DNA from 3 places in the Bradyrhizobium sp. SZCCHNPS1003 genome. Region 3 is predicted to be linked to each of the others. Evidence: predicted binding sites of a transcription regulator. Region 3 holds the regulator's gene; each other region holds the start of a gene.

Region 1 (10,368 bases), on a different contig from region 3:
TGATCGCGTCCGGCGCGATCGCGTTCGCGACGGCGATGGGTGCGTTCGGAACGGCATTCACCTTGGCCACGAACATCGACGTGTTGCCGATGCTGATCTACACGGAGTTCACGCTGGCCGGAAACCTGGCCACCTCGGCGGCGCTCTCGGTCGGCCTTGGCCTGATGACCTGGCTGATGCTCGCATTGGCGCGCTCCTTCGCCGGCAGCTCGGTGGCAGCGGCAGGGTAGGCACGTGCGCGACAGAGTCATCTTCATCCTTCAACTGCTGTTCACACTTCTGGTCGCCGCCTTCCTGGCCGTGCCGGCCGGCCTTTCGATCGCCGCGGGCGTGACCGTCAACTACTTCCGCGGCATTCAATCCGGCGTGACGCTGCAGTGGGTGGCCCAGGTCTGGGAGCTCTACGCGGGCACGATCATGGCATCGATCCTGATCGCGCTGGGCACGCTGGCGGTCACGCTCGTGGTCGGTGTTCCCGCTGCCTACGCGCTCTACGTTCGCGGCGGACGGCTGGCGCGGCTGGTCGAGGAGATCATCACCTTGCCGCTCGCGATTCCCGGGCTCGCCATCGCGCTGGCGCTGCTGCTCACCTATGGTGGCTTCGGCAGCTTCCGCCGCTCATGGCTGTTCATCCTCGCCGGCCATGTGATCTTCACGATGCCTTTCATGGTGCGCTCCGTCATGGCTGTGTTCGCGACCATCGACGTCAAGTCGCTCGATGAGGGCGCCGCGTCGGTCGGGGCGGCGCCATGGCGCCGCTTCATCGATGTCATCGTTCCCAATGCCGCGCCGGGGATCCTGGCCGGCAGCCTCATGGTGGTGACGCTATCCCTCGGAGAATTCAACTTGACTTGGATGTTGCATACGCCGCTGACCAAGACGCTGCCGGTCGGCCTCGCCGACAGCTACGCATCGATGCGGCTGGAGGTCGCATCCGCCTACACGCTGATCTTCTTCGTGATGATCATTCCGCTGCTCGTGGCGATGCAGTGGATCGGCGAGAGAGGAAGGTTGCGGTGAGCACGATGACCCGGCATGGAGCCGCCCTGAAGGTGGAGAATTGCGGCAAGACCTTTGCCGACGGGACCTGCGCGCTCGCGCGCGCCACGCTCGACATCGCGCAGAGCGAGACGCTGGTGCTGCTTGGGCCGTCCGGCTGCGGCAAGACCACGCTGCTGCGGATCGTGGCCGGGCTCGAAACACCCGATGCGGGCGGGCGCGTGCTTTTCGACGGCAAGGATCTGACGAGGCAGCCGATCGAGAAACGCAATGTCGGCATGGTGTTTCAGTCCTACGCGCTGTTCCCCAACATGACCGTCGCTGACAATATCGGCTACGGGCTCAAGATCCACGGCGTGCCCAAGCCGGAGCGCGCCGCGCGGGTCGCCGAGCTGGTCGCGCTGACCAACCTCGCCGGCCTCGAAGATCGGCGCATCGATCAGCTCTCGGGCGGTCAGCGCCAGCGCGTCGCGCTCGCGCGCGCGGTCGCCATCCGGCCGAGCGTGCTGCTGCTCGACGAGCCGCTCACAGCCTTGGACGCAGCGCTCCGCGAACGGTTGCGCGACGAGCTCAACGGCCTGTTGCGTACGCTCGGAATCACGGCAATCTACGTCACGCATGACCAGGCCGAAGCCATGGAGCTCGGGGACCGCATCGTGGTCATGCGCAAGGGCGCCATCGCCCAGGTCGGGACGCCGCGCGAGATCTATTTCACGCCAGCCGACCGCTTCGTCGCGGAGTTCGTCGGCGCGGCCAACATAATCGAGGCGCCGATCGACGGCGCTCACCTCGTCTTGCCCGGAGGGAGACAGCGGATCGCAGAGGCTGGCTCGGGCAGCAGGGCGATGGCGATGGTTCGGCCGGAAACGATCGGGATCGTCGACGCGGCGGCATCGTGCCTGACCGGCCTCGTCGACAGTGTTCGCTTCGCCGGTGATCGCCAGCGGATCGTCGTCCGCGACGCCGCCGCCGTTCCACTGACGGTGGACGCACCGAATACGATCAGGGTCAGCGCGGGTGAGCGGATCGGCCTGTCGATTGAGCCGAGCGCCATTCGTCTGCTGCCGGAGCAAGGTGGATCAGCATGAGCACGCGTCCTGTCACCATCGCCCAGATATCCGACCTGCACATCAAGGCGCCCGGCCGGCTCGCCTACCGCCGCGTCGATACGGCGCGCGCGCTGGCCCGTTGCATCACGGAGCTCAACCGGTTCGAGCCGAAGCTCGATCTGGTGGTGATCTCGGGCGATCTCGTCGATACGCCGTCGTCGGCCGAATACGATCATCTCAAGGATCTTCTCGCCGAGCTCGAAACTCCATTCGTCGCCGTGCCCGGCAATCACGATTCACGCGAGCTGATGCGCGCGGCGTTTCCGGACGCTCTGCATGGTCAACCCACCAGTCCGCTGAACCGGTGCGTGGCGTTGACCGATCTCGATCTGCTTCTGCTCGATTCCAGCGTGCCCGGCCATCCGCATGGCGAGCTCGATGAAGCGAGTCTGCAATGGCTCGACGCCGCGCTGTCCGGATCCAGCGAAAGGCCGGCCCTGTTGTTTCTGCACCACCCGCCGTTCGCCACTGGCATCTGGCACATGGACCGGCAGAACCTGCGCAACGCCGACGATCTCGCGGCCGTCCTCACGCGCCATCCGCGGGTGCAACTGATCGGGTGCGGTCACGTTCATCGCGCGACGCTGACCCGGTTTGCGGGCATCCCCTGCACGATCTGCCCGGCACCGAACCATGCCGTCGCGCTCGACCTGGCCGAGCTTCGCCCGCCATCCTTCCAGATCGAGCCACCGGCCTTTCACCTTCATGCCTGGTTTCCAGGACCGGGATTCGGAACGGTCGTCACGCATCAGGTGCCCATCGGGGATTTCGACGGGCCGCATCCGTTCTTCAATCAAGACGGCACGCTCATCGACTGAGCGCGCAAGGACGCGACAAAGCCATGGACGTCTGGTCTAGCTCTCGACCTCGAAGGTCACGCGCTCCGCGGCGAAGCGCGAGCGCTTGCTGACGAGCGGCGTCGCATCGGCATCGATGTCGGTGCTGTCGACCACCAGCACCGGGCGCCCAATCGCGAGGTCGAGCCGTGCGGCGTCGCTCGCGTCGGCGATGGCTGCCGTGATCCTGGTCGTGCCGCGGCGATAGTCGCGAATGCCGTAATGCGCGAGCAGCGCCGTCATCGAGCGGACCGACGCGAAGATGTGACCGGCCTCGGGAAATCGCTCGGACGACAGCCAGGACGTGCTGACGCAGATGGGGGTCTTGTCGGCAAGACGCAGTGCATCGATTCGGACCAGCGGAGCACCCGTCTTCAATCGCAGCTCGCGCGCGAGTTCGCGCGTTGCGGGCTCTTCGGACGCTGCGATCAACTGCCCACGAGGCTCACGCCCGCCGGCGCCCACGATCTCGGAGAACCTGGTTCGCGATCTCAGGGGATATGACAGACGAGGCGCTTCGACATAGGTGCCGCTGCCGCGCTCGGCGCGCACGAGGCCGCGCTCCGCCAAGGTCGCGAGCGCGCGACGCACCGTATGACGGTTGACGCGGTAGGTTTCGGCGATCTCGGTCTCGCCGGGCAGGCGCGTGCCGGCGGCGAAGCGGCCGTCGGCGATGTCGCGCTCGATGCCGTCGGCCACCCGCCGCCACAGCGCCACGCCCGAATCGGCGCCCAGCATGCTCATCGCGGCTCCCCGCTGTCCGGCCTCGAAATCACGTCCATGTCATCAAACAGTCATGGCGCTTCGTTACGAAGTTGTCTATTAACATAGACAACTTCGTAACGGCAAGATCGGGATGAAGATGGGCGGCGAGATGGCGATGCAGGACCGGCGCAGGGCGGCGATGCGGGTATTGGCGCATGCCTCGCATGTGGACATCCGCGCCAGGCTCGATAGCCTCGCGCTGCCTAAGCATCGCGACCTGCGCCCGGCGGAGAATGGCCTCGTGATGCTGCGGGGCCGGATCGGCGGTGATGGTGCGCCCTTCAATGTCGGCGAGGCGACGGTGTCGCGCGCCGCGGTACGGCTGGAGAGCGGCGAGGTCGGGTTCGGCTATGTGCTGGGACGCGACGCCGCCAAGGCGCGTTTGATGGCGCTGTGTGACGCGATGATCCAGTCATCAAGCCACACGCGATCGATCGAAACGCAGGTGGTTGCGCCGCTGCAGGCGCAGATGCGCACTTCGCGCGAGCACCGCGCAGAGGAGGCTGCGGCCACGCGTGTCGATTTCTATACGATGGTGCGAGGAGAAGGCTGATGGCTGCCGCCGCTTCCGATCTGCAGCCTGGTTTCGCCGACAATGTCCTGTCCGCGCAATCGACCTTCCGTACCGTCATGGAGGCCATGGCGCGTCCGGGAAATGTGCGAGAGGTCGAGGTCAATGTCGGCCAGCCCTCGTCCTTGATGCCTGGTGCCGCCGCGATCGCGTTGACTCTGTTCGATCACGATACGCCGATCTGGCTCGATGCGCCGCTCGCCGGCACGCCTGAGGTCGGCGCCTGGCTCAAGTTTCACACCGGGGCGCCGATCGTCGCCGATGCCGCGCTCGCCAGTTTTGCGCTGGTCGCGGAGCCGCAAGCGCTGCCTGATCTGAATTCATTCGCGCTCGGCAGTGCTGAATACCCTGATCGCTCGACGACGCTGATCCTGCAGGTGCCGAGCTTGTCCGGAGGGCCGGTGTTCAAGCTGCGCGGTCCAGGCATCGACGGGACGACATCGTTCCGCGCAACGGTGGCACCCGCCGACCTGTTCGAGCGGCTGTCGATCAATGAGAAGCTGTTTCCGCGTGGTGTCGATGTGGTGCTGGTCGATGGCTCGTCCATCGTCGCCATCCCGCGAACGACCCGACTCGTTTCCGCAGGAGAGTGAGGCATGTATGTTGCCGTCAAGGGTGGCGAACGCGCCATCGAGAACGCGCACCGGCTGCTGGCGCATGAACGCCGGGGTGATCGCGATGTGCCCGAGCTGTCGCTGGCGCAGATCTCCGAGCAGTTGGGGCTTGCCGTCGATCGCGTGATGAGCGAAGGCTCGCTGTACGACCGCGAGCTCGCGGCGCTCGCAATCAAGCAGGCACGGGGTGATCTGATCGAGGCGATCTTCCTGGTGCGTGCCTTCCGCGCGACCCTGCCGCGCTTCGGTGCGACCGGGCCGGTCGACACCGGCGCGATGCGGGTGCAGCGGCGCGTCTCGTCGACCTTCAAGGACATTCCTGGCGGCCAGGTGCTCGGGCCGACCTTCGACTATACGCATCGGCTGCTCGATCCGCAGTTGGCGGCAGGCGCCGAGCCGGAGCCGCCGGCCCGTGCCGAGGCGCCGAATGCGCCGACGCCACGTGTCACCGACATTCTCGGCCAGGACGGCTTGATCGAGCCGTCGCCGCAAGCCGAGGTTGGCGCGCCGGTCGGCGATCTCACCCGCGATCCTCTGAGCTTTCCCGCCGATCGTGATCTGCGGTTGCAGAATCTCGCACGCGGTGATGAGGGATTTCTGCTCGCGCTCGGCTACTCGACCCAGCGCGGCTATGGCCGCAACCATCCCTTCGCCGGCGAGATCCGCTTCGGCGAAGTCGAGGTCGAGTTCTTGGCCGAGGAGATCGGCTTTGCGGTGCCGCTCGGATCGGTCGAGCTGACCGAATGCCAGATGGTGAACCAGTTCAAGGGGTCGGCCACCGAGCCGCCGTGCTTTACGCGCGGTTACGGTCTCGCCTTCGGGCAGAGCGAGCGCAAGACGATGTCGATGGCGTTGGTCGACCGCGCCCTGCGCGCGCGTGAGCTGGGTGAGGATGTGATTGCGCCGGCGCAGGATGAGGAGTTCGTGATGTCGCACTCCGACAATGTGCAGGCGACCGGGTTCGTCGAGCATCTGAAGCTGCCGCACTATGTCGACTTCCAGTCCGAGCTCGGCCTGCTGCGCAAGCTGCGCCAGGAGTTCGCCGAGGCCAATGCCGCTCCTGAATTGAAGGAAGCTGCGGAATGAGCGCGCCGACGTACAACTTTGCTTATCTCGACGAGCAGACCAAGCGGATGATCCGCCGCGCAATCCTGAAGGCGATCGCGATTCCCGGCTATCAGGTGCCGTTCGCGAGCCGCGAGATGCCGATGCCCTATGGCTGGGGCACCGGCGGCGTGCAGGTCACCGCCGCCATTCTCGGTCCCGACGACGTGCTCAAGGTCATCGATCAGGGATCGGACGATACGACAAATGCGATCTCGATTCGCAAGTTCTTCGCCAAGACCGCGGGCGTCGCGACCACGACGTCGACGGAAGAGGCGAGCGTGATCCAGACCCGTCACCGAATTCCCGAGGCGCCGCTTCACGAGGGGCAGGTGCTGGTCTATCAGGTGCCGATCCCGGAGCCGCTGCGCTTTCTCGAGCCGCGCGAGACCGAGACCCGCCGCATGCATGCGCTGGCCGAATATGGCCTGATGCACGTGAAGCTCTATGAGGACATCGCACGCTTCGGTCACATCGCGACGTCCTACGCCTATCCGGTCAAGGTCAATGCGCGCTACGTGATGGATCCGTCGCCGACGCCGAAGTTCGACAATCCCAAGATGGACAATTGCCCGGCGCTGCAATTGTTCGGCGCGGGACGCGAGAAGCGAATCTACGCCATTCCGCCCTATACGCCGGTCGTCTCGCTGGACTTCGAGGACCATCCGTTTACGCGCTACAAGTTCGACGCGCCCTGCGCGCTGTGCGGCGCGGAGGATTCCTATCTGGACGAGATCGTGACCGACGACAAGGGCAGCCGCATGTTCGTCTGCTCCGACACCGACTACTGCGAGGGCCGCCAGGCGTCCGGACATCGTGGCGCGCAGAGCGCCGCCCCGCACAGGGAGAGCGCCCATGGCTGAGATGATCAGAGCCTCCGATCAGCCGCTGCTCGTCGCCGAAGGGCTTGCAAAGAGCTATGGCCGGTTGGCGGCATGCCGCGATGTCTCGTTCGTGCTCTATCCCGGCGAGGTGCTCGCCATTGTCGGCGAGTCCGGCTCGGGCAAATCGACGCTTCTGCAGATGTTGTCGGCGCAACTGGCGCCGACGGCTGGCCGCGTGTCCTATCGGATGCGTGACGGGGTGCTGCGCGATCTTGCCGGGCTCGGCGAGGCCGAACGCCGTTTTCTGTTCCGCACCGATTGGGGCTATGTCCATCAGGACCCGGCGCAAGGCCTGCGCATGGCGGTTTCGGCGGGCGCCAATGTCGGCGAGCGGCTGATGGCGGTCGGCTGGAATAACTATGGCCGGATCAGGCAGACCGCCTCGTCATGGCTCGCGCGCGTGGAGATCGACGTCGCCCGCATCGACGATGCGCCGCGGACCTATTCCGGTGGCATGCGGCAGCGGCTGCAGATCGCGCGCAATCTCGTGACCGAGCCCAGGCTCGTGTTCATGGATGAGCCGACCGGAGGACTCGACGTATCCGTGCAGGCGCGCCTGCTCGATCTGATGCGCAGCCTCGTCAACGAGCTTGGGCTCGCTGCCATCGTCGTGACCCACGATCTGGCCGTGGCGCGGTTGCTGTCTCATCGTGTGATGGTCATGAAGGAGGGGCGGGTGATCGAGACCGGTCTCACCGACCAGGTGCTCGATGATCCGCGCGAGCCTTACACACAGCTCCTCGTGTCCTCGATCCTGCCGCCATGATGCAATTGGGCCCAATGCGATGACCGTGATGATCGATGTCGAGAATGCAGAGAAGACCTTCACCATGCATCTGCAGGGCGGCATATCGCTGCCCGTGGTGCGCGGCGTGTCGTTCCAGGTCAAGGCCGGCGAATGCGTCGTGTTGTCGGGACCGTCGGGCGCGGGCAAGTCGTCGATCCTGAAGATGATCTTCGGCAATTACCGTTGCGATGGCGGCCGCATCGGCGTCCGGCACCTCGGCGAGATGACCAATCTCGCCGGCGCCGAGCCGCGCCTGGTCCTGAATGCGAGGCGGCAGACCATCGGCTATGTCAGCCAATTCCTGCGCGCGGTGCCGCGCGTCCCTGCACTCGATGTCGTTGCCGAACCGCTGTTCGCGGCCGGCCTGCCGCGCGACGATGCGCGGGTGCGGGCAGGTGGGCTGCTGCGACGGCTGAACATTCCCGAGCGGCTGTGGTCGCTGCCGCCATCGACCTTCTCGGGCGGCGAGCAGCAGCGGGTCAACATCGCGCGCGGCTTCATCTCCGAAGTTCCGGTGCTGTTGCTCGACGAGCCGACCGCGTCGCTCGATGCGGCGAACCGCGCGGTCGTGGTCGACCTGATCGCAGCGAAGAAGAAGGACGGAGTGGCGATGCTCGCGATCGTGCATGACGACGAGATCCGCGCCCAGATTGCGGATCGCATGGTCGACGTCATGACATTCGCCGCGGCGGCGTAAAGGGACAAATTGCAGATGAGCGCGAACATGTCCGATCTCGTGATAGGAAATGCCAGGCTGGTCCTCGCCGACCGCGTCGTCGAGCAGGGCTGGGTGGCGATCGCGGGAGGCCGGATCGCCGAACTGGGCGAGGGGGCAGCGCCGGTTGGCAGCCTGGATGCCGGCGGCGACCTGTTGATGCCCGGCCTGGTCGAACTGCACACTGATCACCTCGAAGCGCATTTCGTGCCGCGCCCGAAGGTCTACTGGGATCCCGTTGCTGCCGTCATTTCCTATGACGGGCAGCTTGCGACCGCGGGCATCACGACGGTGCTGGATTCGCTGCGGGTGTGGAGCGAAGAGGGCGCCGAGGGCGTCGACGGCCAGGCCAATGTGCTCGCGGATGCGATCGCGACGGCGCGCGACGGCGGGTTGCTGCGGTCCGATCACTTTCTGCATCTGCGCTGCGAGGTGCCGATGCCGACCGTGGTCGAGGAGGCGCGGCAGCTGGCCGGGCGCCCGGATGTGCGGCTGATGTCGCTGATGGATCATACGCCCGGGCAGCGCCAGTTTCGCGACGAAGGCAAGCTGCGCGACTACTATCGCGGCAAGAGCGGCGGCAAGACCGATGCAGAGCTCGACGTGATGTTCGCGCGGCGATTCGCCTATCAGCAGGCCTATGCGGCGCCGAACATGCGCGACATCGTTGCGCTGGCGAAGACCCATGACGTACCCCTGGCCAGTCATGACGACACCACTGAGGAGAACGTCGCGGACGCGATCAAGGACGGCATCGCAGTCGCGGAGTTTCCAACCACGATGGAAGCCGCGCGGGGCCTTCACCAGGCGGGCATCAGCATTCTGATGGGCGCTCCCAACGTCGTGCGCGGCGGGTCTCACTCCGGCAACATCGCCGCCGTGGACCTCGCGCGCGAGGGCCTGCTCGACATTCTGTCGTCGGACTACGTACCGTCGAGCCTGCTGATGGGCGCGCTGCAATTGCCGCAGCGGGTGCCCTCCATCGATCTTGCCGCAGCCGTCCGCACCGTCACCAAGGCGCCCGCCGATGCCGTCGGCCTGCATGATCGCGGTGAGATCGCCGCAGGCAAGCGTGCGGACTTGATCCGTGTTCATGTCGCGGGACAGTTGTCGGTCGTGCGCAGCGTCTGGCGGGAAGGGCAGCGGGTGGCATGAGCGGAACCGAGGTTGCATCGGCGAAGACATCCGAGAAGCTCGGTCCCGGCCGCCTGATCCTGGTGGTCGGGCCGAGCGGCGCGGGCAAGGACACCTTGCTCAACGTGGCGCGCCGCGAATGCGCCGACGATGACCAGGTCGTTTTTCCGCGGCGGATCGTCACGCGCGAGGCCTCGGCCTTCGAGGACAATCTCGAGATGAGCGCGTCCGCTTTTCGTGAGGCGCTCAGCGCCGGTGAGTTCGCGCTGCATTGGGAGGCCCACGGACATGACTACGGCGTGCCGCGCGCGATCAAGGATGACATCCTGGCCGGCCGCACCGTGGTCGTGAACGTCTCGCGAACGATCATTCCCGCCGCGCGCCGGGACTATGCCGACGTCATCGTCGTTGCCATCACCGCGCCTGCGGATGTTCTCGCCGAACGGCTCGGCAAGCGGCACCGTCCGAGTGACGGCGATATCGGTGAGCGTCTTCACCGGGCGGTGAGCGAAGACGCCGTGGCGGACATAACGATCGTCAATGTTGGCGATCCCGAGCCGCACGGTCGCAGGCTTGCGGAAATCATCAAGCGACCGATCGACGCAGAACCGATCGGATCCGAGGGAGGAGGCGGCCATGTCGATCATCACCACGATTGAGCAGCTCGAGGCGATCTATGGCGAGACGGGGCTGGCATCGACGGCGAAGGTGGCTGATCGCGTGACGCCGCACTACCGGATCATGATCGAGAAGTCGCCGTTCGTGGCGCTGGCGACGTGTGGTCCCGAAGGTCTCGACTGTTCGCCGCGCGGCGATCTTCCCGGCTTCATCCGCATCCATGACGACAAGA
Region 2 (10,368 bases), on a different contig from region 3:
GGGTGTAGTTGGTGACGCCGGTGAAGACCGGCACGTTGTCGACGACCGAGGAGGCCTTCTGCACGTTGAAGAAGCCATCGCCGTTGATCGCCATGTTGGTGGCGACGGAGGACGTCGAGACGGTGCCCTGGGTGGTGATGGTGGCCTTGGCGAAGGCGGTGACGCCGCCGGCATTCTGGCGCGTGGGGTTGGTGGCGTTCGGGATGAGGTCTTCGAAGCTGGTGCCGATGCCCTTGTAGCCGACGGTCGACGCGTTCGCGATGTTACCGGAAATGTTCTGCAGCGCGAATGATTGAGCGGACAGACCGCTCACCGAAGTGTTCATCGCGTCGAAGATACCCATACCAATCTCTCCACTGTGATGCCGGCGGCGGGGTCGGCCCGCACCGCGTTTCGTGGAGAGCTGTCGCAATCGCTGTGCCAGATGTGAAAATGCTGCGAAATCAGCAGGTTGGAAAATAGCAACGTAAAAAGAGCGGCGTCAAAACTGGTGAACAATTGCCGAGCCGGCAGTTCTTGCCGGGCCGGACGCGCCAAATCGCGCTCCGGCTCGACCGCTCGTCGCGGCTGCCGGCGCGTCCTGAAGACCCCCATCTGAGCCTTGAACGGACGGGCCGGACAATCCGGGCGCAAATTCCTGTCAGGTCGACGACGGATTTGCCGGGTGGAACGTGAGCGACAGCCCGTCCATGCAGTAGCGCAGGCCGGTCGGCTTGGGGCCGTCGTCGAACACATGGCCGAGATGGCCGCCGCAGCGGCGGCAATGCACCTCGGTGCGGACCATGCCGTAGGTCTTGTCCTGGCGCGTCACCACGGCATTGTCGAGCGGCTTGAAGAAGCTCGGCCAGCCGGTGCCGCTGTCGAACTTGGTCTCGGAGGAGAACAGCGGCAGGTCGCAGCCGGCGCAGGCGAAGGTGCCCTTGCGGTGCTCCTTCAGCAGCGGGCTGGTCCAGGGCCGCTCGGTGCCCTCCTCGCGCAGGATCTCGTATTGCTGCGGCGTCAATTGCGCGCGCCACTCGGCCTCGGTCTTCTCGATCTCGAACTTCTCGGCGGCGCGGGCCGGCGCGGAGCCGCCGAGCCAGCGCAGGGCAGCGAAGCCGAACAGGCCGGCGGCGGTGGTGAACATCAGACGGCGGTCGATCATGGACGTCTCCGTGCGGCGATGGGTTACCGGATCTACGGATGGGATCCCGCGAAGTTACGTCAGGCGCCGGCGCGACGGCTCACTTTCTTGCGAGGGGTCAGCCCTCCCCGGCGTCGGGACGGCGGTTCAGATCGGATGGCTGCGGCCGCAACGGCAGCCGCGAGCCGGGACGCTCGGCTGCCCGGCGCCGCGCTTCGGCCGCCCTGATCTCGCGCACACGCTCCTGCGCGCGCACGCGCTCGCGGTGCCGCGCCAGCGTCCCGGCCGCGGCGGCACGGCCGCGGATCCAGAGATTGACCACGTGGCCGGCGACCCGGCCGCTGACGCCGCCGGCCCAAACCAGCTCGAACGGCGAGAACAGCTTCCAGCGGTCGTCGCCGGCGAGGATCGCTTGCGCGATCAGCTGCCCGGCCATCGCCGAGGTGTTGAGCCCCTGCCGGCCGAAGCCGCTCGCGACCCACAGCCCTTTGCGAAGCTGGCCGATCTGCGGCATGCCATGCACGGTCTGGCCGGTCACGCCGCCGAAGGTCTCGGCGATCTCGACGCGGCCGAGCTGCGGGAACACCGTCCGGATCCGGCGCTGCAACGCCGCGGCAAATCCGCTGGGCCGGGCGTCCCAGGTCGTTTCCGGGCTCGCCCACATCAGCCGGTCACCGTCGACGATGCGAAAATGATCGATGCCGTCGGTATCGCTGACTGATCCCTGGAAGGCGACCGCCTCGGCGAGCCGCTCGCCGAGCGGCGCGGTGACGCCACCATAGCGCCACACCGGCAACAGCGTATCGGACAGTTTCTGCAGCGGCGCGCCGAGATGGATGTTGCCGGCCAGCACGATGTGCGAGGCCCGCATCCGCGCCGACGGCGTCACGATGCGCTTGCGCACGCCTGACGCATCGATGCTGACCACCGGCGTATCCTCGAAGATCCGCGCCCCGGCCCTGTGCGCAAGCCGCGCCAGGGCATGAACATACTTCCGGCCATCGAGCTGGAACGCCCGGGGGTAATGGACGCCATGGAAGTAGCGGTCGGTCTTGAGCTTGGTCCTGACGCGCTCGACCTGCCAGCCCTCGACCTCGGTGTCGAAATCCTCGTGCAGCATCTGCAGGCGGCGGATCAAGGCGTCGCCGGCATCGACATTGGAGACTTCGAGCGCGCCTTCGCTGAGCCCGATGCCCGGCATCGCAGCCTCGGTGGCCTGGGCGCGGATGAACTCGGCGCCGGACCAGGACAACGCCCACAGCGCCCGCGCATGCGCGAGCCCGACGCGCTCGATCAGATCCGGCAGCGGCAGGTCGAACCCGGGCATGACCGTGCCGATCATGTGACCGGATGCGTTCCATCCGACTTGGCGACCTTCCAGCACCGCGACGCTCGCCCCCTGCCGGGCCGCGCACAACGCCACCGTCAAGCCGGCCAATCCCGCCCCGACCACGCAGACGTCGACGTCGAGGTCGAAATTCAACCTGGTGCGGCCGTGTGCACCTGCGGCATCCGCGTCATCGTTCATGCTTGTGGAAGTCTCGCTCATGGCGTTTTCTTAGCGAACCCTGCGCCGGACGTCATGACGCTTTTAATGGCGATAAAGAGACGTGGTAGAGGCTGACCCAGCCTGAACGATTCGAGACGGAATTCCATGCGCCGATTGATGCTGCTGCGCCACGCCAAGACCGAGACTGACGCGCCGACCGGCCGCGACCAGGACCGCCGTCTCGACGAGCGCGGGCACCAGGATGCCGCCATGATCGGCGATTTCATCGCCAGCCACCCGCCGGTGCCGGAGCTGGTGCTGGTCTCGACCGCGGTTCGGGCGCAGCAGACCTGGGACCTCGCGCTTGCGGCGATGAAGGACCGTGTCCCAGCCCCGCAGGTCGAGTCCGTCCCCGAGCTCTACGGCGCCGAGCCGATGCAGATCCTGTATCACATCCGCCTTGCGGCAGCGCATGATCCGAAGCAGCTCCTGCTCGTCGGGCACAATCCCGGCATGCACGAGCTGGCGCTGGCGCTGACCGGCGAGGGCGATTCCGAGGCCCGCCACGAGCTGATGCGCAACATGCCGACCGCGGGACTCGCGGTGCTCGATTTCGACACCGACGATTGGGGCGATGTGAGCTTCGCCCGCGGCAACCTGCTGAGGTTCATCACGCCGAAACTGCTCAAGCACGGCTCGGTCGATTGACAGACAGGTCGGGGCCGGCGCGTAATGCCGGCGGAGAGAGAGGAGGACCTTCGATGTTCAACTCGATTCTGGTGCCGATCGATCTGGCCGACACCGACCTCGCCAAGCCGGCCATCGCCACCGCGGCCACGCTGGCGCAGACCTGGAGCGGCACGGTGCATCTGCTCAACGTGATGCCGATGACGCCGGTGATGCTCGCCGAATACGTCCCGGCCGATTTCGATGCGCAGCAGCGCGAGACCGCCGAGGAAGCGCTGTCGATCGTGGCGCGCGAATCCGGCATCCCGGCCGAGCGCATCAGCTACACGGTACGCCAGGGCGGCATCTATCACGAGATCCTCGAGGAGGCGGCCAAGGTCAACGCCGACCTGATCGTGATGACCTCGCACCGCCCGGCGATGCGCACCTACTTCCTCGGCAGCAACGCGGGGCACGTGGTGCGCTATGCCAAGTGCTCGGTGCTGGTGGTGAGGCCGTGAGGCGGCAGATCACCGCATCTTCGCATGTCGGACCGCTTTGACCGAGCCGTGAGTCAGACGGTCGGACCAGCCTCAGCCGCGCGAGCAAGCCAGAAGCTACGCTCGCCGTTCGCTGGCTCGCCAACCGAATGTGCGATCCATTCGAAACCATTGTCGCGAAGCAGCGCCGCGTACTCGGATGGATCGAGAGACGCATGATAAAGCGGATCGCCGCGATAGCACCCGATGGCTTCACCATGTGCGGGGCCTGCGTTGAACATCAGAATGCCGCCCGAAGCCGTGCAGGCCGCGAAGATTGGAAACATTCGTCGCTGGTCATCGTGCCCAAGATGGAAGAAGCTGTCCCAGGCCAGCACGCCGTCAAACCGCCGACCTAAGGTCAACGACCGCATGTCGGCGACGATCCATTCCTGATCCAGCATCCTCGTTCGGCAAAGTGCGATCATCGTCGGCGAGCTGTCCACGCCGGTGACGGAAAACCCCTGTCCGGAAATGTGCGCTGCGATCGGCACACCGCCCCCGCAGCCGAGATCGAGCACGGTTGCGCCCGGTCGGAGACACGCAAGGAAGCGTTCGATGGGAGGCTTGTCAGTCCAGGCAGCCGCGCGGCGGTCGGCGTCCCACGACAGCGCATGGTGCTCGTAGTGGGCGACAATACGGCCTGCACCTTGGTTCATGGAAACTCCGTCGCAGGGGCCAGATGCCCCATCTGGAATGACCACCAAAGTCTGCCATGAGACCCGATGGACGCTGTTGTCATCGAAGTGCGAGCAGGCGCCGAGTCGATCACGGCCACTCCGCGATGAAGCCCTTCGCCTTATAAGGTTCGATCTTGTCCCATTCGCTCAGCACGCGGCGGCGAAACTCCGGATGGGTGTGCCACGACTGCCGCGGTACGCCGAAGCTATCGACCGTCAGCAGCATCTTCTCGACTTCGGGCCAGTGCCGCTGCAGGGTCATCGCGTAGCGCCGCGCGGTCCAGCTGTTGCCGAGGCAGATCACGCTGCCGACATTGGCGAGGCCGAGCGCGGCGTCGATCACCGGCAGCGCGAGCGCGACGTTCTCGCCGGTATTCGTGGCGTGGTGCTCTTCGAGGATGCGCTCGGCCGGAATGCCGCGCCTCACCATGGCGGCCTTGATCAGCGTACACTCCGAAAGATCAGCGCCCGGCGTGATCCCGCCGCTGACGATGGCGTGGCGGAAGTAGCCCTGCTGCCACAGCTTCACCGCCGTCTCGGCACGCAGCTCCTCGTCGACGCGGGTCCCGAACACGAACAGGAGATCGGCCGGCCGCAGCGGCGTATCGGCGAAATGCCGCGCGTTGACCGCGGCGATCTCGGCGTCATCCGGTCTGCGCAGCGCGCGATCCTGCATCGTTCTTCTCCCAACGTCGGCTCATCCTGGCATGACGCGGCGCTGTCGCGCGCTCACATTCGATGACCGGCGATGACGCCGCGTGATCACGGCAGCAGCGAGCCGGGAATATCCGTGAACGTGTAGCTGCGCGGCCTGTTGCGGGTGATGAAGCCGCCGACATACCAGGCGAACAGCGCGGCGAAGCCGATCAGGAACAACGCTCCCGACCATTCGGCGATGACGAGCGCACGCACCAGAAGCCCGGTCATCGCCACCGCGAACAGCGCAATCGCGGCGAGCGCGGCGCCATATGTGAAGCGGCCGAGGCCGGCCGTGAGCCGCGCGTTGCTGCCGCTGGAGGCGAGCCGCGCATGCAGGCCGAGGATGAAAGCACGATAGGCCTCGCTCTGCGGCGCCATCAGCGCCGCCGTCTGCCAGGAAGTCGAGATGATGCTCAGCCTGCGGCCATCGCGATGGGTGATGTCGGCACGAAAACGCTTCGCCTGCATCGACACCGGCCGGTAGGACAGCCGGATCGCGGCGATGTCGGCGTACGGCCACAGGCCGGTCCGGCCGGCGAACCGCCACGACAGGCCCTGCCCCGTGAGCTCGAACTGCTGCGCGGCGCCGATCAACGACGCCTTGTAGGCGTAGCGGATCACGTCATGGCCTTCTGTGGTGATGTCCTGGGAAATGGATCGGTCCTGTTGCGCGTGGCGCGCGCCTTATCCTACAAACGGAGCATGAGCGAAACGATCTATTTTCCGCGCCACCTGATCCTGGCCGGAGCGATGGCCGCCGGCGTGCTGCTGGCGCTGGCCGTGCACATGCTCGGCGCCCGCTACGGGCTCGATCTCGGCGGCCTGTGGCAGACCGAGAGCGGCGCCTTCATGCCGGCGGGATCGGCGATCGCCTGGTGGCTGATCGCCACGGTCGGCTTCTCCTCGGGCTATTTCATCGCCAACATCATGCACAGCGCGGTGTCGGGCGAGATCCCGCAGCGGATGCGCAACTTCCTGGTCGTGGTCGGCGTACTGATGCTGGCCGGCATCGGCCAGGCGATCTCCGGCCCGAGCCCGGTGCCGTCGGCCTCAGGTGTGCTGGCCGGCCTCGCCGCGCTCTGCCTCGGTGCCCTGATGGCGTTCTGCGGCGCCAATTTCGCGTTGCGTAAGAGCTGACGCGCGGCATCCGGATGCGACGACGCCGCGCGGGATGTCCGCGCGGCGTTTTGTCTCATCGACTGGTGACGCGATCAGCTTGCGGCGCGCAGGTTGACGCCGCTCTCGGCGAGCTTGGTCAGCTTCATGTCGGTCGCCTTCTCCTCGTCGAGCGTCTTCTGCAGCACGGCGGCGCAGTCGCTGCGGCCGAGCTGCTTGGCCCAGGCGATCAGGCTGCCGTAGCGCGTGATCTCGTAGTGCTCGGCCGCCTGGGCGGCGTTGATCAGCGCTGCGTCCAGCACGGCCTTGTCGGCGACCTCGCCGGCGACCTCCTCGGCCTCCTCGATGATGCCGTCGATCGCCGGACAGTCGACCGCCTTGGCCGCGATGCCGTGCATCTTGAACACCTGCTCGAGACGCGTCACATGCGTCTTCGTCTCATCGAGATGGGTCAGAAAGCCCTGCTTGAGCTTCCGATCCGTCGCCTTGTCCGCCATCTTTGGCAGCGCTTTGACGAGCTGGTTCTCGGCGTAATAGATGTCCTGCAGCTGATGAACGAACAGATCGTTCATCGTCTTGATGTCCTTGGTGAACAGTCCCATTTGCCTCATGTCCTCTTGGTTCGGGAACATGGCAGGTCCCTCCCCGACCGATCGTCGCCATGTTCGCTGTGCCCGCGGGGCGCTAACCGGCGGCCACGGCGGTTGTTCCGGCGCAACCGGCCCTGCCGGCCGGAACCGGTCGCAGAGGGCCAGGTTTGCTCGTGAACCGCGCGCGTAACCAATTGGACCGAACTGAGGCGGCCGCCAGCCGTGTGACTGAAGTGTGACAGACCCGCGCCGCATGGGTCGGAGCTGAGCTGTGTCAAGGACTGCACAAGGCGCGCATTTTAGCATAAGGAACAGGCTGTCACGAATTGCCCGCCTCCATCGACCAATGGTTTCGCCTCTTTTCCAAGAACTGGTACCGCCCCGCCGGGAGGATGAATGCAGCGCCTGCTGACCACGCTCTCGCGTGGCTTCAAGAAATGGATCGGCTGGAAGCGGCTGGGGATTGCAGCGAGCCTTGCGATCATCGCCTTCGCGATCACGACGCTCGTGCGCACGCTCAAGGGCGTCGATGCCGGCGTCATCCTGACGGCGCTCACCGAAATCCCGCTCGGTCACATCGCGCTCGCGGCCTTGTGTGTGATCGGCGCGTTCTGCACGCTGACCTTCTATGACTATTTTGCACTGCGAACGATTGGCAAGAAACACGTCCCCTATCGCATCGCAGCGATGAGCGCCTTCACCAGCTATTCGATCGGCCACAACATCGGCGCCACCGTCTTCACCGGGGGCGCGATCCGGTTCCGGATCTATTCGGACTACGGCCTGTCCGCGATCGACGTCGCCAAGATCTGCTTCCTGTCGGGCCTGACCTTCTGGCTCGGCAACCTGTTCGTGCTCGGCATCGGCATGACCCTGCATCCGGCGGCCGCCACCGCGATGGACCAGTTGCCCCCGGCGATGAACCAGTTGATCGCGATCGGCATCCTCGGGGCGATCTTCGCCTATCTCGGCTGGCTGACCGCCGGCAAGAACCGCCGCCAGCTCGGCCAGAACGGCTGGAAGGTGGTGCTGCCTTCCGCGCAGCTCACGCTGGTGCAGATCCTGATCGGCGTCGTCGACCTCGGCTTCTGTGCGCTGGCGATGTACCTGCTCGTCCCCGCCGATCCTCCGATCGACTTCCTGTCGCTGTCGGTGGTTTTCATCCTCGCCACCCTGCTCGGCTTTGCCAGCCATGCGCCTGGCAGCATCGGCGTGTTCGATGCCGCGATGCTGGTGGCGCTGCCGCAGTTCGGCCGCGAGCAGCTCTTGGCCACCCTGCTCGTCTTCCGCGTGCTCTATTTCGTGATCCCCTTCGCCATCGCGATCTCGATCATGGGCATCAGGGAGCTCTGGATGAACGTCGTCAAGCCGTGGCAGGAGCGGCGCCGGCTGAACGCCGCCTGCGAGGACGAGGTCGCGGCCAAGCGCGCCGCCGCCACGGCCCCTGCCGCGGTTCCCCAGCGCATCAAGCGCCACTCCCAGCGCTGAGCAGCAATTCTCTCGCGGACGATGCGACGGTTCGATCCTCGACCGGTTGAACTCGCGTGCGGTCCTCTTATTTCCGCCCCATCGCTGACGTGAATCCTTGCGCATGACCCGAATGCCCCCTCGTCCGCTGCTCGCCGCCTGCGTCCTGGTCGGCCTGCTCGCCCCTCTCGCCGCCACCGAGGCGGCCGCGCAGTTCGGCGCAGCGCCGCTGCAGATCAGCTGGGAGGTGCGCAACCGCTTCCGTCTCTTCCGCGAGGAGCGCGACTTCCTGCTGCATACCGAGAGCACGCGCGACCGCTCCATCCTCGCCGCCGAGCAGGCGCTGGGGGTGCAGAGCGACGGCCGCGGCTGGGCGCGCAACGTCGTCAACCGGCTCTGCATCGACCTCGCCGGCCGCGTCAACGAGCCGTGCACGCGCGACAACGTCAAGGAAAGCTATCTCACCCCCATCGACCATCCGGTCACCGTGCGCCTGACCGGCCCGGTGCCGGTCGGCGCCACCTGCGCCTGGTCGTTCGACGACGGCGACGGGCCGCAGACCTCGACCTTCGACTGCGCCGAGCCGGTCAATTTGCGCGTCCGCTACGGCCGCCAGACCGTGGCATCCGTCGATGTCGCCAGTCCCGAAGGCACGCGGCAGGTCTCGACCGGAATCCAGGTCCGTGACGTCCTAATCGCCGGCCTCGGCGACAGCATCGCCTCCGGCGAGGGCAATCCGGACCGCCCGATCGCGCTCGCCGACGACGGCTTCTGCTTCCGCTCCTATCTCGGCGGCCCGACCGCGCAATATTATCGGCCGAGCCGGGCCGGCTTCAAAGGCGGCCGCGCCTGTGAGGCGCCGGACACGTTGCAGAACTGGCAGAAGCACAGCGCGGTCTGGCTCAACGCTGCCTGCCACCGCTCGCTCTACAGCTACCAGACCCGCACGGCGCTGGCGCTTGCGGTGCGCTATCCGCACGTCGCGGTCACCTACCTGCCGCTCGCCTGCACCGGCGCCACCATTGCCGACGGCCTGTTCGGCAGCCAGCGCGCGCGCGAATGCACGCCCGGCCGCTCGGTCGCGACCTGCGCCGGCGGCGTCAACGGCCAGCTCGGCGAACTCCGCGAGGCGCTGACCGCGGCCAAGCGCCGCCAGCCGGACCGCAAGCTCGACCTGATTCTGCTGTCGATCGGCGCCAACGACATCAACTTCTCCGGCCTCGTCGCCGACGTCATCGTCGACACGCCGACCGAGCGCACCCTGTTCAAGCGCTCCGGCGTGATCGGCTCGGTGGAGGAATCGCGCAGCGAGCTGGCGAGCGACCTGCCGCAGGGCTTTGCCAAGCTGCGCGAGGCGCTGAAGCCGCTGGTCGGCGACCTCTCGCACGTCATCTACACCTCCTACGGCAATCCGGCGCTGAGCCGTGCCGGCACGCCCTGCCCGGGCGGCCCGGCCGGCTTCGAGGTCCATCCGTCGTTCAATGCCAATCCGCAGCGGCTCGCCAAGGTCGCGGGCTTCGTCGAGAACGAGTTCCTGCCGTCGCTGCGCGGGCTGGCGCAATGCACCGCGGGAGTTCTGTGCCGCGATCCGCAGGCCGACCGCATGACCTTCGTCGATGCTCATCAGGCCGCGTTTGCCGATCACGGCTTCTGCGCCCGCTCGACGCAGGATCCGCCGTTCGACCGCGAATGCTTTTCGGCCGACGGCACCAGCTTCGATCCGAACATCGTCAGCGCCGCCAACGAGCCGCTGCTGTGCGGCCGCGGCGCCAGCGAATATCGCCCCTATTTGCCGCGCGCGCGCTGGATCCGCGACGCCAATGACAGCTACTTCTCGGCGATGACCTATCCGCAAGGGCTGCCCGCGGCGATGCAGCCTTCCGACATCCACGATGCGAGCTGGGGCGTGCTCTCGGCCGTCTACGGCGGCGCCGTGCATCCGACCGCCGAGGGCCACGCCGCCATGGCCGATGCCGCGTTTCCGGCCGCAGCAGAGGTG
Region 3 (10,368 bases):
TGCCGGCGATCAGGCCCATGATCTCGAGCAGTCGCGCGCGCGCAGGCAGCGCATCGCGGGCAGCGCTGCCCTTCGTCGCCGCGAAACGTTCGGCCGCGGCCGAATGCCAAGCGTGCGAGGCATAAGCATCGCGGGCGAAGTCCGGCATGAAGAAGATGTAGAAATGCGTCAGATGATCCGCCGCGTTCTCGGCCGCGTGCGCGATGTTGCTCGCGAGGATGCCGTTTGGTGCTGCCGCAATGCCCATGGCCTGGCGCAACGCCGCAGCGGCCGCGATCGATTGCGACACGGAGCAGATGCCGCAGATGCGCGGCGCGATCACCAGGGCGTCGAGCGGCGGCCGGCCCTCAAGGATCTGCTCGAAGCCGCGATAGAGCGGCGCCGTCACCTCCGCCCGCGCGACGCGGCCGCTCTCGATATCGAGCCTGACCTCGAGATCGCCTTCGACACGATTGAACGGTCCGACCGTGATCCGCGTCATGGACGGCGCTTGTCGCCGGAACGGCCCGGCGGCACCACGACATGATCCGCCGTCGCATTGACTCGGACGCGGCGCGGCGTGGCCGATTTCGACAGCGCTGCGAGCGCGACGAACCAGGCTTTCGGCATGTCGGTGGGAAGGCCGACGGGGATGCCGGCGAGCTTCGCCGTCTCCAGATAGTTCTGCGCGCTCTCGAAGCCCGGCGAGGTGCAGGCGATGCAGGCATAACCGCCCTTGGTGCAGGAGCCGCCGCCGTTCCACGAGCGCTGATTGCAGTCGCCGACCGCCTGCGTTGCGCGGCAGCCGAGATGCTCCATCAGGCAGCCGCGTTCCGACATCGTCTCCGCGCTCGCCTTGAACTCGTAGAACTCGTTGCGCGAGCAGCCATGATGAGCGAGGTGGTTGGCGATGAAGGTCGGACGGCCGACTGTGTCGAGGCCGTCTGCCGTCAGATCGCCCGAGGTAAGCGCCAGCAGGCTCTCCATCATCCAGCCCGGATGCGGCGCACAGCCTGCGACGTTGATCACCGGCAGCCCGCGTCTCGAGCGGAAGGCCGCGCCAAGCGCGCCGCCGATATCGCTGCCCTCGAACTGCAGTCCGACCGCATCGGTCGGATTGATGCCAGCCGCGGGAATGCCGCCATAGGCGGCGCAACTGCCGACGGCGACGACGTAGTCGGCCAGCGGCGCCAGATCGAGCAGCCAGCGATAGATCGAGCGGTTGGTGCCGGCGAGCATGTTGAAGCGGCCGCTCAGACCGGGGCCTCGCGCCACCGAGCCTTCGAGCACCAGCAGATCGAGCCGCTCGCGGCCGTCGCGGATCGCCTCCAACAGCTCCACGACCTCGTCCCCTGTCTGCTCGCTGACGGAGGGATGCCACACCAGATCGATGCCGGATTGGCGCAATTCGTCAAACCAGCCGGACGCGCCGCTTTCCAGGATCGACATCGTGCAGCCGCCGCAGCTCGCGCCCTGCAGCCACAGCATCCTGATCGTTCCCTCCGAGCCGACCATCATGAGGCCCCGCTCCTAGCCCGTCTTATGCGTTCCGCTTCGTATCGCCGGCGGGTTTAGCGCCCCCGCACGAACGCTGGCAAGCGCTTCGCCGGGCGTCGCCTCGGAACCGCGCTGACTGCGACCGAGCAGCATGGCGACCGCCCAGACCAGTCCGAACAGGCCGATCGCGACGATTCCGAGATTGGCGACACCGTCGCCCAGCGCGGTGGCGACGTCAGCCCATCCCCCCGTCAGGCCAAGCCGCGGCGCCAACAGCGTGAACGCCTCGAAGCTGCCGATCACCAGCGCGATCGCAACGGATGCGCCGGTGATCACGAGGTTATAGCGCAGCTTGCGTGCGGGATCGGTCAGCGCCCAGCGATAGGCGCCGACCATCAGCATGCTGTCGGCGGTGTCGACGGTGGCCATCGCAGCCGCGAACAGCGCCGGGAATACCAGCACATGGGCGAGGCTCGCGCCGCGCGCAGCCTCGGTCGCCGACAGGCTGAGAAGCCCGATCTCGCTCGCGGTGTCGAAGCCGAGACCGAACAGGAAGCCGAGCGGATACATGTGCCAGGCGCGTCCCACCAGGCGGAGCACGGGGCGCAGCAGGCGGATGAGGATGCCCCGTCCGGTGTTTCCGGCGGTTTCCATCTCGGACTGCGGCTGTGCGGCGCGGCGCCAGAGGTTCACGAACAGAATGAGGTTCGCCAACGCGATAAGCAGCAGGAAGCCGGCCGATACCGACGTGCCGATGACGCCGCCGATCGCCCTGATCGCGCTCTCTTCATCCAGGAGGTCGGCGCCGGCGATGAGGCTCACGACGATGGTGGCGATGACGACGACGCTGGAATGGCCGAGCGCAAAATAGAGGCCGGCGGCGCGCGGGGCGCTACCGTCCTGCACCAGCTTCCGCACGACGTTGTCAATCGCCGCGATGTGATCCGCATCGACCGCATGGCGCAGTCCGAGCAGCCAAGCCAGCATCGCGGTGCCGACGATGGCGGGCCGGTCGGCGTAGAGCGCGAATGCCCAGGCCCAGGCGAGCGCGTTGGCCGCGACCAGCCCGCCGACGAGCGCAACGTTGCGGCCGGGCTGCGACCGCCACCACAGCAGCCGCGCGGCCCGAGGATGATCAATTGGAACAATCGTCATACTCGGACTATAGCAAGAGCTAGGCCAGTTCGGTAAAGGCCCCGCTGCAGGCGAAAGCTGCAGGAAAACCTGGGTGGCGCTTCCCGGACCGCCCTCTCGCTTGGCAACCCGCTATCCAGTCACGCACAGATCATGACCAGCGGCGGGACCTCGTCTCTCTCGCTCCTTCCCTCACCGCGCCGAGGCACTCTGCGCCGCGATCTCGCGGCGCACGACCGCCTCGAACTGGCTCGCGGGGGCGGCGAACATCAGCCGGGTCTCCTCGTGGAACGCCGAGAAGATGCCGACCACGGCCGGCTCCCCGCCGACCTCGGCCAGGATCGGCGAGCCCGAATAGCCGAAATTGGCCAGGCAATGCACTGTCAACAGCCGGGCATCCCCGGTCATGCCGGCGCTGCAATTGCGCTGGCCGGTCGGCGAATAGCGCCGCTCCTGGCCATAGCCGATCTCGGAGATGGTTCCGGCCGTGGTCGCAGCCGCGAGCTCCTCGCGGGTCAGCGCCTTGACCGCCACCGGCTTCGACGGCAGAGCATCCTTCAGCACGATCAGCGCCCAATCGGCGGGCGAGCGGTCGAGCGACCATCTGTCGTGCCGGGTCGGGACGAAATCGGGCGCCACGATCAGCTTGTCGGCGACCGACGATGCCGCCGGCGTGCCACGGTTCATGCCGGCCAGGAAGCGGACATTGCCGGGGCTGACCTGCGCCACGCCGTTGAAGACGCAATGCGCGGCGGTGAGCACGACGCGCGGCGCCACCAGGGTGCCGGTGCACCAGCCGCCGCTCGAGTATTGCGCGACGGTGACGACGCCGATCGACGACGCCGGCCAGGAGGTGGGATCGACGACCTCGCCGATGTGGCGATCGAGCCCGAGCAATTGCTCCGGACGCGGAGTGGCAATGCCCGCATCCGCCGATTCCGGTTTCGGCTGCCAGGACGCAATGGCGCTCTGGGCCTGGACGCGCTGCGGCTCGGTCAACCTGACCCGCTGCACGTCGCGGCCGGCCGATCGCACGCCGCTACGGCCCGCCATCACCAGCCAGGCATAGCCTTGCACGACGTCCTGTTTCACACCGCGGCCGTCGAGCAGCATCAGGCCGAGCATGTATTGCGACTGGGCGAAACCCTGCGCCGCGGCGCGGCTGAACCAGCGACTGGCTTCGCCGTAGTTGGAGGCAACACCCTCGCCGTTGACGTAGGCGATGCCGAGATAATGTTGCGCGACGGCGAGCCCCTGATCGGCGGCCTTGCGGTACCACGCCAGCGCCTCGCTCGGATTACGCGGCACGCCCCAGCCGAACGCCTGCATGAAGCCGACGTCGAACTGCGCCCGCGCATCGCCCTTGGCGGCCAGCGGCAGCAGCCGTCGCATCGCCGCCGCATGCTGCCCGTTGCCTGCCGCCGCGACCGCGTCTTCGAGCTCGGCGGCCGTGGCGCCCGCCAGGCTGCCGAGCAGCATGACAAGAGATATGATGATGGTCTTGATCAAGGGCGTCCGCTGGGACCGAAACATCGTGACGGGCCACGAAGCAGACACGATCAAGACGGCGGCGGCGTGGCGGAAAGCGGACCGCGATCTCCTCAATCGGGCCCGCTCGCGCCTCACACCTTCTTCATCCTCACGCCCATCGCCCTTACACCTGCTCGCTCTTGGCGAAGCGATCATCGAGCGCATAACCGGCGCCGCGCACGGTGCGGATCGGGTCCTGCTCGCGGCCGGGATTGAGCAGCTTGCGCAGGCGGCCGATATGGACGTCGACGGTGCGCTCGTCGATGTAGATGTCGCGGCCCCAGACGCTGTCGAGCAGCTGTTCGCGGCTGAACACGCGGCCGGGGTGCTCGAGGAAGAATTCGAGCAGGCGGTATTCGGTCGGGCCGAGATCGATCGGCCGCCCCGAGCGCGCCACGCGGCGTTTCTCGCGGTCGAGCTCGATGTCGCCATAGGACAGCACGGTCGCCAGCCGCTCCGGGCTCGCCCGCCGCAGCAGGCCTTTCACGCGCGCCAGGAGCTCCGGCACCGAGAACGGCTTGACGATGTAGTCGTCGGCGCCGGTGGCGAGTCCGCGCACGCGCTCGCTCTCCTCGCCGCGCGCCGTCAGCATGATGATCGGCAGTTGCCGGGTCTCGGAGCGCGCGCGCAGGCGGCGGCACAGCTCGATGCCGGAGAGGCCCGGCAGCATCCAGTCGAGCACGACGAGATCCGGAACGCGCTCCTTCAGCCGCGTGTCGGCCTCGTCGCCGCGCGCCACGGTCTCGACCTCGTAGCCTTCGGCCTCGAGGTTGTAGCGCAGCAGCGTCGTCAGCGCCTCCTCGTCCTCCACCACCAGAATTCGGGCGCCCATGTCTGAACCGTCTCTCTTAGTTACCGGGAATCGTCGTCGCGAAGCTCGTCATGTCGCCCTTCGGGCGCTTGTCCATGATCTGCTGGCCTTCGATCATATAGAATACAGTCTCGGCGATGTTGGTCGCGTGATCGCCGATGCGCTCGATGTTCTTGGCGCAGAACATCAGGTGGATGCAGAACGAGATGTTGCGCGGATCCTCCATCATGTAGGTCAGGAGCTCGCGGAACAGCGAGGTGCAGATGGCGTCGACTTCCTCGTCGCCCTTCCACACCGTCATCGCCGCCGGCAGGTCATGCGCGGCATAGGCGTCCAGCACCGTCTTGACCTGCGACTGCACCAGATCGGTCATGTGCTCGAGGCCGCGGATCAGCTTCAGCGGATGGAAGTCGCTCTCCAGCGCCGCGACGCGCTTGCCGATGTTCTTGGCGAGGTCGCCGATGCGCTCCAGATCGGTCGCCACGCGCATCGCGCCGACGATCTCGCGCAGGTCGACCGCCATCGGCTGGCGACGGGCGATCGTGAGCACGGCGCGCTCCTCGATGATGCGCTGCAGCTTGTCGACCTCGGCGTCGGTGGCGACCACCTTCTGGCCGAGCGCGATGTCGCGCCGCACCAGCGCATCGACGGAATCGACGATCAGCCGCTCCGCGAGGCCGCCCATCTCCGATACCAGACGGGTGAGGTCCTGCAGATCGCTGTCGAACGCCTTGGCGGTATGTTCACTGGCCATGATGATCTCCTGAAGACAATGTCGTCGGCGTCAGCCGAACCGGCCGGTGATGTAATCCTGGGTCCGCCGATCACTCGGCGAGGTGAAGATCTTGCTGGTGTCGTCGAACTCGATCAGCTCGCCGAGATACATGAAGGCGGTCTTGTCGGAGACGCGCGCCGCCTGCTGCATGTTATGCGTCACGATGGCGATTGTGTAGTTTTCGGCGAGCTCCTGGATCAGCTCCTCGACCTTGGCGGTCGAGATCGGATCGAGCGCCGAGCACGGCTCGTCGAACAAGATCACCTCCGGCCGGACCGCCACGGTGCGCGCGATGCACAGTCGCTGCTGCTGGCCGCCGGACAGCGACAGGCCCGAGGCGTTGAGCTTGTCCTTGACCTCGTTCCACAGCGCGCCGCCGCGCAGCGCCTTCTCGACCCGGTCGTCCATCTCCGACTTCGATATCTTCTCATAGAGGCGGATGCCGAAGGCGATGTTCTCGTAGATCGTCATCGGGAACGGCGTCGGCTTCTGGAACACCATGCCGACCCGGGCGCGCAGCAGATTCAGATCGAGCTTGGGATCGAGGATGTTGGTGTTGTCGAGCATCAGCTGCCCGGTCGCCCGCTGGCCCGGATAGAGATCGTACATCCGGTTGAAGATGCGCAGCAGCGTGGACTTGCCGCAGCCGGACGGGCCGATGAACGCGGTGACGCGGTTGGTGCCCAGCGACAGGTTGATGTTCTTCAGCGCGTGATGGTCGCCGTAGTAGAAGTTGAGGTTGCGCGCGGTCACCTTGGCCGGCGCATCCGGAAGCGCCTTGCCGTGAAGAGCGTGATTGGGCTGACTGACGGAGACGGACAGTTCGGTCATTTGGTGTTCCTCTCGGCGCCGAGAATGCGTGCACCGATGTTCAGGGCGAGCACGGCCAGAGTGATGAGAAGGGCTCCGCTCCAGGCCAGTTGCTTCCAGTAGGCATAAGGGCTCTGGACGAAATTGTTGATGGTGACGGGCAGGTTCGCCATCGTCCTGGAAAGGTTGAGGCTCCAGAACTGGTTCGACAGCGCGGTGAACAGCAGAGGCGCGGTCTCGCCGGCGACGCGGGCGGTGGCAAGCAGCACGCCGGTGATGAGGCCCGAGCGCGCCGCCCGATAGGCGATGCGGCGGATCACCAGCGAGCGCGGCAGGCCGAGCGCAGACGCCGCCTCGCGCAGCGGGTTGGGCACGAGCAGCAGCATGTCCTCGGTGGTGCGCAGCACCACCGGGATCACGATGACCGCCAATGCAAGGGAACCCGCGAGTGCCGAGAAGCCGCCCATCGGCACCACGACCGCACCATAGATGAACAGGCCGATGATGATCGAGGGCGCCGACAGCAGGATGTCGTTGATGAAGCGGATCACCGAGGTCAGGCGGTCGTTGCGGCCGTATTCGGCGAGATAGGTGCCGGCGAACAGGCCGAGCGGCGCGCCGATGCCGACGCCGATGATCGTCATGATCAAGGAGCCGACGATGGCGTTGCGCAGGCCGCCTTCGCTGGAGCCGGGCGGCGGCGTGTCGGCGGCAAAAACCTGCAGGCTGAGGCCGGCGAGTCCGTTATAGAACAGCGTGAACAGGATCAACGCCAGCCAGGTGACGCCGAACATCGCGGCGGCGACGCAGAGGCCGCGGATCACGATGTCCCTGCGGCGCCGGCGCGCATAGATCGGATTGACCTGCGCATCGAGTGTAAGCGTGTCAGCGCTGGACATGGCTTATCTTCCCGCCTTGGCTTCGAGCCGCATGAGCATCAGCCGCGCGCTCGCCAGCACGAAGAAGGTGAGCACGAACAGCAGCAGACCGAGCAGGATCAGGCTCGACTGGTGCAGCCCGTCGCTCTCCTGGAATTCGGAGGCGATGGCGGCCGAGATCGTGGTGCCCGGCGCGAAGATCGAGGATGAGATCCGGAACGAGTTGCCGATGATGAAGGTCACCGCCATCGTTTCGCCGAGCGCACGGCCCAGCGCCAGCATGACGCCGCCGATGACGCCGACGCGGGTGTAGGGAATGACGACGCTGCGCACGACCTCCCAGGTGGTGCAGCCGACCCCGTAAGCGGCTTCCTTCAGCACGGGCGGGACGGTCTTGAACACGTCGACCGAGATCGAGGTGATGAACGGTAGCACCATGATCGCCAGGATCAGCGAGGCGTTGAACAGGCTGAGATAGGACGGGGGACCGGCGAAGATGTCCTGCAGCACGGGGATGCCGGCGCAGAGATTGATCATGAACGGCTGGAACGTATAGGCCAGGAACGGGCCCAGCACGAAGAAGCCCCACATGCCGTAGATGATCGAGGGAATGCCGGCGAGCAGCTCGATGGCAAGTCCGATCGGACGGCGCAGCCATTGCGGGCACAGCTCGGTGAGGAAGATCGCAATGCCCAGACCGACCGGAATGGCGATCAGCATCGCGATGAAGGACGTGACCAAGGTGCCGTAGATCGGGCCGAGCGCGCCGAGCACCGGCGGATCGGCCGACGGCGCCCAGCGCCGCGTCCACAGGAATTCGAAGCCATATTCTCTCATGGCCGGCCATGCGCCGACGATGAGCGACAGGATGATGCCGCCCAGGATCAACAGGACGGAGATCGCGGACAGCCGCGTGATCCAATAGAAGGTCACGTCGCCGAGCTTGAAGGCGTTGAGCGCGCGTGCCCGGTCATAGGGTCCGGCAGCGGCCGCGATATCGCTGACTTCGGTCTGAACCGCCATCTCTGCCAATTCTGCCCCCTGTTCCTTGGACACGCCGCAACCCCGGTAGCGTCCCTCCCCCGGAGGCCGGGAGAGGGGATTTTCGATACGTCCAGCTCAGCTCTTGATGTCGGCCGACCAGGTCTTCTCGATCAGCTTCACGACGCTGTCGGGCATCGGGATGTAGTCGAGCTCCTCAGCCATCTTGCCGCCCTTCTCGAACGACCACTTGAAGAACTTGATGGCTTCGCCGGACGCCGCCTTGTCGGCCGGCTCCTTGTGCATCAGGATAAAGGTCGCCGCCGTCATCGGCCAGGACTTGTCGCCGGGCTGGTTGGCGAGGATCACGTAGTAGCCGGGAGCCTTGGCCCAGTCGGCATTCGCGGCCGCGGCCTGGAAGGCCTCGACGGTCGGCTGCACGGTCTTGCCGGCTTTGTTCATCATGCCGGTGTAGGTGAGCTTGTTCTGCTTGGCATAGGCGTACTCGACATAGCCGATCGAGTTCTTGGTCTGGCCGATGTTGCCGGACACGCCTTCGTTGCCCTTGGCGCCGACGCCGACCGGCCACTCGACGGCGGTGTTGAAGCCGATCTTGCTCTTCCAGTCGGCGCTCACCTCGGAGAGGTAGTAGGTGAAGTTGAAGGTCGTGCCCGAGCCGTCGGAGCGGCGGACCACGGCGATCGCATCGGACGGCAGCTTGACGCTGGGGTTGAGCTTCTTGATCGCGGCGTCATCCCACTTGGTGATCTTGCCGAGATAGATGTTGGCGAGCGTCTCGCCGTCCAGCACCATCTCGCCCGGCTTCACGCCCTCGAGGTTGACGACCGGCACGATGCCGCCCATCACCATCGGCCACTGCACCAGGCCGTCCTTCTCGAGCTGCTCGGCCTTGAGCGGCGCGTCGGTGGCGCCAAAGGTCACGGTCTTGGCCTGGATCTGCTTGATGCCGCCGCCAGAACCGATCGACTGGTAGTTCAGACCGTTGCCGGTCTCCTTCTTGTAGGCGTCCGCCCACTTGGAATAGATCGGGAACGGGAACGTCGCGCCCGCACCGGTAATGTCGGCAGCGAAGGCCGACGTCGATGCGGCGACCAAGCCGGCAGCGACGATAGCTTTGACGAAATTCATAGCTGGTCTCCATGCTTGGGAAGCGAAGCGCCATCTGCGCCCGATTGCGCTTCCCCGGCCGCTTTACGGGGCCTCAGTGTGGCTTTTATAAAGGTTCGATGACAGTCGGATGACAGTCACAAGCCGTTGATAAGTATTGATCTTTCGATCCAACTCCGAATTTCTACGGGCCAACCGACATATTGCGGCGGGCTGCGGCACCTCGCGTCCGTGCGAGCGTCGCTCCCCCCCCCCCCGGGGACAGACCATCACCGCCGTCATCGCCCGCGCGGGCGGGCGAACCAGCATACCACCGGCGGCCATGATCCGCCGAGACGCCGCGGCGTACTGGATGCCCGTCTGCGCCCTGGGGTTATGGGTCCCGGATCGGCGCGCTGTGCGCGCTTGTCCGGGACGACACCGGGGATTGGGTTGGCGACATGAGCAGCCATGGAGATGAGCGCGTGCGTTCCCGCGGCCTACGAGGCCCGAGGTGTGGGTTCGTCGTGTCCCTCCTGATCATGAGAGGGCGCGAGGAAGGCCGGACCTCGGCTGAGGCCCGTGGCCCGCCTGCTCAAAAGAATGCAGGCGGCAGGTACCACAGGTACAGCCGGACAGACCCGGCCCTCCCCGCGCGACGGTGTTAACGGTGTCCTTCGTGCTCTCCCTGGGGATCGGCGTTCTTGCCCCCATCGCCCGCGCGTGCCGTCAAGCAACGCTCACGGACTTGACCTCAGCGTCGAGAGGCCAGGACCACACGACTTCGCCGTCCGTGCCGTCTGCGCTCGTCTGGCACAGCCGTCACGTCCATCGCAGCCCACCTCCACGTTCGTGACGACGCGTAC

Evidence for each region. Region 3 encodes PhoB, which activates phosphate uptake and scavenging genes when phosphate is short. Its sites were predicted from a motif close to TGTCATNNANCTGTCAT; they were not measured.
Region 1: phnF (phosphonate metabolism transcriptional regulator PhnF) is a predicted target of PhoB. The motif match lies at 3,726-3,742, and genes of this name have one in related genera.
Region 2: QX126_RS17745 (YbhN family protein) is a predicted target of PhoB. The motif match lies at 7,127-7,143, and genes of this name have one in related genera.

Annotation. Positions count from the first base shown of each region.
Region 1 covers NZ_JAUHIU010000025.1:6,246-16,613, reverse strand. Annotated here, with positions in the region: gene QX126_RS30295 (ABC transporter permease) at 1-230, shown strand, start outside; gene QX126_RS30290 (ABC transporter permease) at 235-1,020, shown strand; gene QX126_RS30285 (ABC transporter ATP-binding protein) at 1,026-2,087, shown strand; gene QX126_RS30280 (phosphodiesterase) at 2,084-2,926, shown strand; gene phnF (phosphonate metabolism transcriptional regulator PhnF) at 2,963-3,688, opposite strand; gene phnG (phosphonate C-P lyase system protein PhnG) at 3,807-4,262, shown strand; gene phnH (phosphonate C-P lyase system protein PhnH) at 4,262-4,873, shown strand; gene QX126_RS30260 (carbon-phosphorus lyase complex subunit PhnI) at 4,877-5,980, shown strand; gene QX126_RS30255 (alpha-D-ribose 1-methylphosphonate 5-phosphate C-P-lyase PhnJ) at 5,977-6,861, shown strand; gene phnK (phosphonate C-P lyase system protein PhnK) at 6,854-7,648, shown strand; gene phnL (phosphonate C-P lyase system protein PhnL) at 7,668-8,366, shown strand; gene QX126_RS30240 (alpha-D-ribose 1-methylphosphonate 5-triphosphate diphosphatase) at 8,382-9,539, shown strand; gene phnN (phosphonate metabolism protein/1,5-bisphosphokinase (PRPP-forming) PhnN) at 9,536-10,177, shown strand; gene QX126_RS30230 (pyridoxamine 5'-phosphate oxidase family protein) at 10,155-10,368, shown strand, end outside.
Region 2 covers NZ_JAUHIU010000010.1:11,993-22,360, forward strand. Annotated here, with positions in the region: gene QX126_RS17695 (flagellar hook-basal body complex protein) at 1-343, opposite strand, end outside; gene msrB (peptide-methionine (R)-S-oxide reductase MsrB) at 641-1,144, opposite strand; gene QX126_RS17705 (FAD-binding oxidoreductase) at 1,242-2,672, opposite strand; gene QX126_RS17710 (histidine phosphatase family protein) at 2,778-3,320, shown strand; gene QX126_RS17715 (universal stress protein) at 3,374-3,799, shown strand; gene QX126_RS17720 (class I SAM-dependent methyltransferase) at 3,853-4,476, opposite strand; gene QX126_RS17725 (YdcF family protein) at 4,586-5,173, opposite strand; gene QX126_RS17730 (hypothetical protein) at 5,260-5,817, opposite strand; gene QX126_RS17735 (hypothetical protein) at 5,899-6,333, shown strand; gene QX126_RS17740 (ferritin-like domain-containing protein) at 6,408-6,914, opposite strand; gene QX126_RS17745 (YbhN family protein) at 7,299-8,390, shown strand; gene QX126_RS17750 (hypothetical protein) at 8,494-10,368, shown strand, end outside.
Region 3 covers NZ_JAUHIU010000001.1:314,804-325,171, forward strand. Annotated here, with positions in the region: gene QX126_RS01455 (nickel-dependent hydrogenase large subunit) at 1-481, opposite strand, end outside; gene QX126_RS01460 (HupU protein) at 478-1,494, opposite strand; gene QX126_RS01465 (HoxN/HupN/NixA family nickel/cobalt transporter) at 1,510-2,631, opposite strand; gene QX126_RS01470 (trypsin-like serine protease) at 2,803-4,119, opposite strand; gene phoB (phosphate regulon transcriptional regulator PhoB) at 4,265-4,972, opposite strand; gene phoU (phosphate signaling complex protein PhoU) at 4,989-5,705, opposite strand; gene pstB (phosphate ABC transporter ATP-binding protein PstB) at 5,736-6,557, opposite strand; gene pstA (phosphate ABC transporter permease PstA) at 6,554-7,435, opposite strand; gene pstC (phosphate ABC transporter permease subunit PstC) at 7,439-8,437, opposite strand; gene pstS (phosphate ABC transporter substrate-binding protein PstS) at 8,534-9,544, opposite strand.